DNA from 2 places in the Erwinia sp. L03-1 genome. Region 1 is predicted to be linked to the other one. Evidence: predicted binding sites of a transcription regulator. Region 1 holds the regulator's gene; the other holds the start of a gene.
The links. The regulator CRP, encoded in region 1, controls carbon source genes, mostly activating them, when cyclic AMP is high. The targets are predictions, from matches to a motif close to ATGTGANNNNNNTCACAT.

Region 2: deoC (deoxyribose-phosphate aldolase) is a predicted target of CRP. The motif match lies at 2,016-2,033, and genes of this name have one in related genera.

Annotation. Positions count from the first base shown of each region.
Region 1 covers NZ_CM178762.1:350,954-354,777, reverse strand. The annotation lists gene AC4PCC_RS01540 (OsmC family protein) at 1-222, opposite strand, end outside; gene crp (cAMP-activated global transcriptional regulator CRP) at 531-1,163, shown strand; gene AC4PCC_RS01530 (YccS/YhfK family putative transporter) at 1,222-3,354, shown strand; gene argD (bifunctional acetylornithine/succinyldiaminopimelate transaminase) at 3,462-3,824, opposite strand, start outside.
Region 2 covers NZ_CM178762.1:3,958,881-3,962,704, forward strand. The annotation lists gene deoA (thymidine phosphorylase) at 1-805, opposite strand, end outside; gene deoC (deoxyribose-phosphate aldolase) at 1,025-1,804, opposite strand; gene AC4PCC_RS18155 (hypothetical protein) at 2,374-2,607, opposite strand; gene AC4PCC_RS18160 (TatD family hydrolase) at 3,634-3,824, opposite strand, start outside.

The sequences.
Region 1 (3,824 bases):
GCGTTCGGAAGTCAGTTTGACCTCGCAGTCAGCCACGTCATGGCGCCCCTTTTGCAGGATTGACACCACGTCGATGGCACTACACCCGCCGGCCGCCATCAGAACCATTTCCATTGGGCTGGGTGCCTTATCGCCCGCATTGCCGTCCATTAAAATCTGGTGCCCGGATGAGGATTCTCCCAAAAACGTGAGCCCTTCTACCCATTTAACACGTGCTTGCATAACAAATCCCTCTAAGTCATTCAGTTAACGCCAGATTACGCTTCGGCAACAAAAACGGCAATGCGACAATTTTCACACTATGCTGAAGCGAGACAACACAAGACACTCGTTCCAAGCTGTGCTACAAACAAAGCTGTAATAATTTCGTTCGTACTCTACAAGCATGACGAAACGGCACAACATAACGACCCAGGCCTGCGACAGGGTTCGGGATAATTTCCCTGATGGGAAACGCGTCACTATTTCAACGCCTGACAGGGAACTCTGCCCCTGTGTTTAGGCATGATGACAACAGAGGATAATCGCGAATGGTTCTCGGCAAACCGCAAACAGACCCGACTCTTGAATGGTTCCTGTCACATTGCCATATTCATAAGTATCCATCCAAAAGCACGCTAATTCACCAGGGTGAGAAAGCGGAAACGCTTTACTACATCGTGAAAGGTTCAGTCGCGGTGCTCATTAAGGATGAGGAAGGCAAAGAGATGATCCTCTCTTACCTCAACCAGGGCGACTTTATCGGTGAACTTGGCCTGTTTGAAGAGGGTCAGGAGCGTAGCGCATGGGTCAGGGCGAAAACCGCCTGTGAAGTGGCTGAAATATCCTATAAGAAATTCCGTCAGCTTATTCAGGTTAACCCTGATATTCTGATGCGACTCTCTTCGCAGATGGCTCGTCGCCTGCAGGTGACGTCTGAGAAAGTGGGGAATTTAGCTTTCCTCGATGTGACGGGTCGCATCGCGCAGACGCTACTAAATCTGGCTAAGCAGCCGGATGCAATGACTCACCCGGATGGGATGCAGATCAAAATCACCCGCCAGGAAATTGGTCAGATTGTGGGCTGCTCGCGCGAAACCGTGGGCCGCATACTCAAAATGCTGGAAGATCAGAATCTGATCTCCGCACACGGTAAAACTATCGTAGTTTATGGCACGCGCTAACCGGCTCTGATCCCCCCGGCGCAACCTCCCGTTGCGCCTTTTTTATTGGTATGGAGCGATGTGGCGCAGACTGATTTATCATCCTGAGGTTAACTATGCCCTGCGTCAGACGCTGGTGCTCTGTTTACCGGTAGCGATTGGATGGCTGTTGGGCGATCTGCAAAAGGGACTGCTGTTCTCCCTGGTGCCCGCGTGCTGCAATAACGCCGGTCTGGATACGCCGCATAAGCGCTTTTTCAAACGCCTTATCGTGGGCGGAAGCCTGTTTGCCTTTAGTAGCTTTCTGATCCAGTACCTGGGTGAGCACAGCGTTCCCCTGCCTGCGATTCTGTTTGCTATGGCAATGCTGCTGGGCGTCACGGGTGAAATCAGCCCACTGCATGCCAGGCTGCTGCCCGGATCGCTTATCGCCGCCATCTTCACCCTGAGTCTGGCCGGCCGCATGCCGATATGGGAGCCGCCCCTGCTCTACGTGCTGGGGACGATCTGGTACGGGGTGTTCAACTGGTTCTGGTTCTGGCTGTGGAAAGAGCAGCCGATGCGCGAAACCCTCAGCCTGCTGTACCGCGAGCTGGCCGACTATTGTGAAGCCAAATATACCCTGCTCACCCGTCTGACCGATCCTGATAAAGCCCTGCCGCCGCTGCTGGCCCGCCAGCAAAAAGCCGTCGATCTGATCGGCATCTGCTATCAGCAGATGCATATGCTGGCCGCCAACCGCGACAGCCATCATAAACGTCTCATCCGCGCGTTTCAGGTCGCGCTGGATTTGCAGGAGCATATCTCCGTCAGCCTGCATCAGCCTGAAGAGGTGCAGAAGCTGGTCGAAAAAAGCCATGCTGAAGCGGTCATTCGCTGGAACGCGCAAACCATCGCCGCACGACTGCGGGAGCTGGCCGATGATATTCTTTACCACCGGCTGCCGGAGCGCTTTGTGATGGACAAGCCGCTCGGCGCACTTGAAAAAATCGCCCGTCGAAGCCGGGATAATCCGGTGGGACAGTTCTGCTACTACCACTTCAGCCGCATTGCGCGCGTCCTGCGCACGCAGCGCCCTTTATATCAGCGCGACCTGATGGCCGATCGCCAGCGCCGCCTGCCGCTGCTGGCCGCCTGCAAAAGCTATCTGTCGCTGAAGTCTGCCGCCCTGCGCACCGCCGCCCGCTTTGCCGTGATGCTCACTTTCGCCAGTACCCTGGCGATGTTCTTCGACCTGCCCAAGCCCTACTGGATCCTGATGACGGTGATGTTTGTCAGCCAGAATGGCTACAGCGCCACCCGCGTACGCATCCAGCACCGTGCACTCGGTACGCTGGCCGGGTTGATTATCGCCGCCGTCGCCCTGCGCCTCCACGCGCCTGAGGCGATGGTGCTGTCGATAATGCTGGTTATCACGCTGGTCAGCTACCTGGTTATCCGCAAGTTCTACGGCTGGGCGATGATTGGTTTTACCGTCACCGCCGTGTACTCGCTCCAGCTGCTCTCGCTGAACGGCGCTGACTTCCTGCTGCCACGGCTGATGGATACGCTGATGGGATGCATGATTGCCTTTGGCGGCATGATCTGGCTGTGGCCCCAGTGGCAAAGCGGGCTGCTGCGGCAAAATGCCCACGACGCGCTGGGCACCTACCAGGATGCGCTGCAAATGCTGCTTGGCAGCGAGCAGGATCCGGTCAGGCTGGCTTACCAGCGTATGCGCGCCAACCAGGCGCATAATGCGGTGTTCAACTCGCTTAATCAGGCCATGCAGGAACCGGGGTTTGATTCAAACTATTTGGCAGACATGAAGCTGTGGGTGACGCACAGTCAGTTTATTGTCGAGCATATCAACGCGATGACCATCCTCGCCCGTGAACATACGATGCTCACTCCGGCGCTGGCCGAGCGCTACCTGCAAAGCTGTGAAATCGCCCTTCAGCGCTGCCAGCAGCGGCTGGAGTATGATGGTCCCGGCTCGGATACCAACGTGCTGGAGGATTTACAGGGAGAGTTTGAACAGGGACCGATAACGATTCTGGAGCGACACCTGAGGCAGATACTCGATCACCTCAGGATTATGCATACCATCTCTTCGCTGGCCTGGCGCGACCGGCCGCATCACGGACGCTGGCTGTCACGCCGCTTAAAAAAAGCGCCTAAAACGAAAGGCAGAACGCACAGCGAGAAGCGGGAGGAGAGCAGGCAAGCATAACGCGGGGTTTTCAGCCATCCAATAATCTCCCTTCCTGCTTACTGCTCCATGCTCCATGCTCCATGCTCCATGCATGATGCATCATGCTCCCTCCATGCATCATGCCGTCAGAATAGCGCTGTTTCTACCGCCCTGGCAAAGCGGGCCATGCCCTCTTCAATATCGGCAGGCTCAATCACCAGCGAAGGCGCAAAGCGCAGCACGTCCGTTCCGGCGTTAAGGACCATCACCCCTTCAGCCGCTGCGGCATGAAGAATATCCCGCGCCTTACCGGCATGCTCCGGCCTGAGTGCGGCCCCGATCAGCAGCCCCTTGCCCCGGATATCACTGAAGAGCGGCCGCTTAGCGTCCAGCGCGGTTAGCGCCGCAACAAACTGCTCGCGACGCGCTTCCACACCGCTCAGCACCGATTCGGTGTTGATGATATCCAGCGCGGCCTCTGCCACGGCGCAGGCCAGCGGATTACCGCC
Region 2 (3,824 bases), 1.2 Mb from region 1:
TGCGATAGTCGCCGGTCAGGAACTGCACCGCCTCGCGCACTTCAAGCGCGTTACCGGCGCTGGACGCCAGCAACTGATTCATATCGGTCAGCAGCGCGGTGGTTTTACAGCCCGCGCCGTTTGCCACGCCAACGATCGACTGCGCCAGCTGTTCAGAGAGTTCAAAGGTCGGCATAAAGGCACCGGACCCTACCTTAACGTCCATTACCAGCGCATCCAGCCCTTCGGCCAGCTTTTTCGCCAGAATCGACGCGGTAATAAGCGGAATGGAGTCTACCGTAGCGGTGATGTCCCGCGTGGCGTAGAAGCGCTTATCGGCTGGCGCAAGTGAGTGGGTCTGACCGATGATCGCCACGCCCACCTCTTTGATCATCCTGCGAAAGGCCTCATCCTCGGGGAAGATATCAAAGCCGGGAATGGCTTCCAGCTTATCCAGCGTACCGCCGGTATGACCCAGTCCGCGGCCCGAAATCATGGGTACATAGCCACCGCAGGCGGCGACCATTGGCCCCAGCATCAGCGAGGTCACGTCCCCTACTCCACCCGTGGAATGCTTATCGACCACCGGCCCGTTGAGGTTTAGCGCCTGCCAGTTGAGTACCGAGCCGGAATCACGCATCGCCATGGTCAGCGCCACACGTTCTGGCAGCGTCATGTCATGAAAATAGATTGTCATCGCCAGCGCGGCGATTTGCCCTTCAGAGACGGAGTTGTCACGAACGCCGTTGATAAAGAAACGAATTTCCTCTTCACTCAGCGTCTGGCCGTCTCTTTTTTTGCGGATGATTTCTTGTGGCAGGAACACGTTGCCCCCTGATGTTAAGCAGCCGGGCGGGGAGTCGCCCGGCTGAGAGTATGAGCGTGACTATCCGGGCCGACACGAGGCGGCCCACGGATGAATATATCGACTTCAGTACACTAACCGCCTCGCCAGTATGCTATCCGGCCCGCGATTTCTGATCTCACCGGGTGCGGACGTAGCCCGCGATCCCCGGTCTGACCGGGTTGCTGACGTATGCCCGACTTAGTATCCTGACTGAGGCGCAGTGCTGTCATAGCCTGCGGCTTTCAACAGGCTGGCCAGCAGGCTTGAAGCGCCAAAGCGGAAGTGACGTGGGGTAGCCCAATCGCTACCCAGAATGTCATCGGCCAGCTTGAGATAGATTGCAGCATCGTCGGCGGTGCGAACGCCGCCGGCTGGTTTAAAACCCACCTTATGCTTAACGCCTTTATCGGCAATCACGCGCATCATGATTTCAGCGACTTCAGGAGTGGCGTTGACCGGTACTTTCCCGGTAGACGTTTTAATGAAATCAGCACCGGCATCAATGGCGATTTCAGAAGCTTTGCGGATCAGCGCGGCATCTTTCAGCTCGCCGGTTTCGATAATGACTTTCAGGAGCACATCGGCGTCGGCACAGGCCTCTTTGCAGGCGCTTACCAGTTGAAAACCTGTCTCTTCGTTACCCGCCATTAGTGCGCGGTAAGGGAATACCACATCAACCTCATCAGCGCCGTAAGCAATTGCCGCATGGGTTTCTGCCAGCGCAATCTCGATATCATCATTGCCGTGTGGGAAATTAGTCACGGTAGCGATGCGGATATCAGGCGTGCCCTGTTCGCGCAGCGTTTTGCGCGCGATGGGAATAAAGCGCGGATAGATGCAGATAGCCGCCGTGTTTCCCGCAGGGGATTTGGCCTGATGACAGAGCGCAATCACTTTCTCATCGGTGTCATCATCATTCAGGGTAGTGAGGTCCATCAGTTTCAGTGCGCGAACGGCAGCAGAAGTTACGTCAGTCATGTTTGTCTCCAGAGAGAAACCCGCAGGTCTTTATGTTAAAATAATAACACTTACAGAGGCGTATTTTCCGTGATGTAATTCACACCCATGAAAATGCCATTGCATTAATTCTATATTATGCGTGACTGATATCACATAAAAATCCTTGTGAATTGCCCTTATGGGGCATAGTGAACGATATTGTCCTTCCTGGTTTAGGCGGTTGCGCATAATGTTATAATTATAACATTTATTGTTGCTTAATGCTAAAGGGCCCGGTGCGGCTTAGGTCTGGGGGGCATCGTCTGCGGGTGGGGGCCGATGCTGCAAAGGCCCGTGTGGTCGCCAACGAGTGGGGCCCGGTGCCTGGCGGTCCTCGCGCCGCGCGTGGCGCGGTTCCTTCGCTCCGCTCGTCGACCTTTCGGACCGGGCATGACGGGACATCCCTGTCCCGGCATACCCTTGTGCCAGCATCCCTGCTGGCCCATCCGGGTCTTCCTTACTGCACTCAGCGCTGCGGAATGCCTGTCACCGGGCCCCACCCGCCTGCTCCTTTTGCATTGTGCTGGCTGCGGGTAAGAGCAGTTTCACTAAAAGCAGCGCAGAAGCCCGAGAGGTGGACAATCCCTGCGATTGACGGGCAATCCGCAGCGCTGCGGCGCAGACGGAAGGCCAGGCGAGGGCAGCAGGGATGCTGCACTCAGGGAGCGGCGGGCAGGACGCCCGCTCGCGACCGGGCCGTCCGGCCTGACGTCGGAGCCAAAGGCACCAGGCAGAGCCTGTAGCTGCGACGCCCGGCAAACGCTGGGATTATCCACTGGCATCGCAGATATCACACCTGCACGATCGGCCTGCCAACAGGCAGGGGGTCGGAATGCCTGTCACCGGCCCTCACCCGCCTGCTCCTTTTGCTTTGTGCTGGCTGTGGGTAAAGGCAACTTAGAAGCTGGAGAGGTGGACAATCCCAGCGGTTGACGGGCATTCCGCAGCGCTGCGGCGCAGACGGAGGGCCAGGCGAGAGCAGCAGGGATGCTGCACTCAGGGAGCGGCGGGCAGGACGCCCGCTCGCGACCGGGCCGTCCGGCCTAGATCCGGAGCCAAAGGCACCACGCAACGCGTGGCGTGAGGACGCCCGGCAAACGCTGGGATTGTCCACCGGCATCGCAGGTATTGCCCAAACAATTAACCGGCAACCGCTGGGATTATCCACCGGCAAAGCCGATATTGCAGCCGACACAACCAACCGACAAGCGTTGGGATTTTCCCCTATAAATTTTTGCAGCCAGGTGACCACATCCCGGGGACGTTGGGTGTGCAGGAAAGAGCGGTTTGGATAGCTTAATACAGCTCCAAAGCCTGCGAGTTTACAGGGCCTGACTTGAAGCGCCTCCGAAGCCCGAGAGGTGGACAATCCCTGCGGTTGACGGGCAATCCGCAGCGCTGCGGCGCAGACGGAGGGCCAGGCGAGGGCAGCAGGGATGCTGCACTCAGGGAGCGGCGGGCAGGACGCCCGCTCGCGACCGGGCCGTCCGGCCTGAAGTCGGAGCCAAAGGCACCACGCGAAGCGTGGCGTGAGGACGCCCGGCAAACGCTGGGATTATCCACCGACACCACAGCGATGGCAGCCCAAACAACTGACCAGCAAACGCTGGGATTATCCACCGACACCGCAGATATTGCAGCCCAAACAACTGACCAGCAACCGCTGGGATTGTCCACCGACACCGCAGCTATGACAGCCCAAACAATTAACCGTCACACGCTAAGGTTTCCACCGACACCACTCACCGGCACACGCTGGAACAGTCCTCCGGCAAAGCCGATGTTGCCCGCCAGACATCGCCCTGCGCTCAAAGCGCAAACAGCGCGCGGGTATTCTCCCGGATGGTATCGGCGATCTCCTCTGGAGACTCCTCACGAATTTCACACAGACTCTGCCAGACATTTTTAATTCGCTCCGGCCGGTTGGGCTGCCCCTGAAAACCCTGCACCGGCATATCGGGAGAATCCGTCTCCAGCACCAGGGATGAAAGCGGCAGGC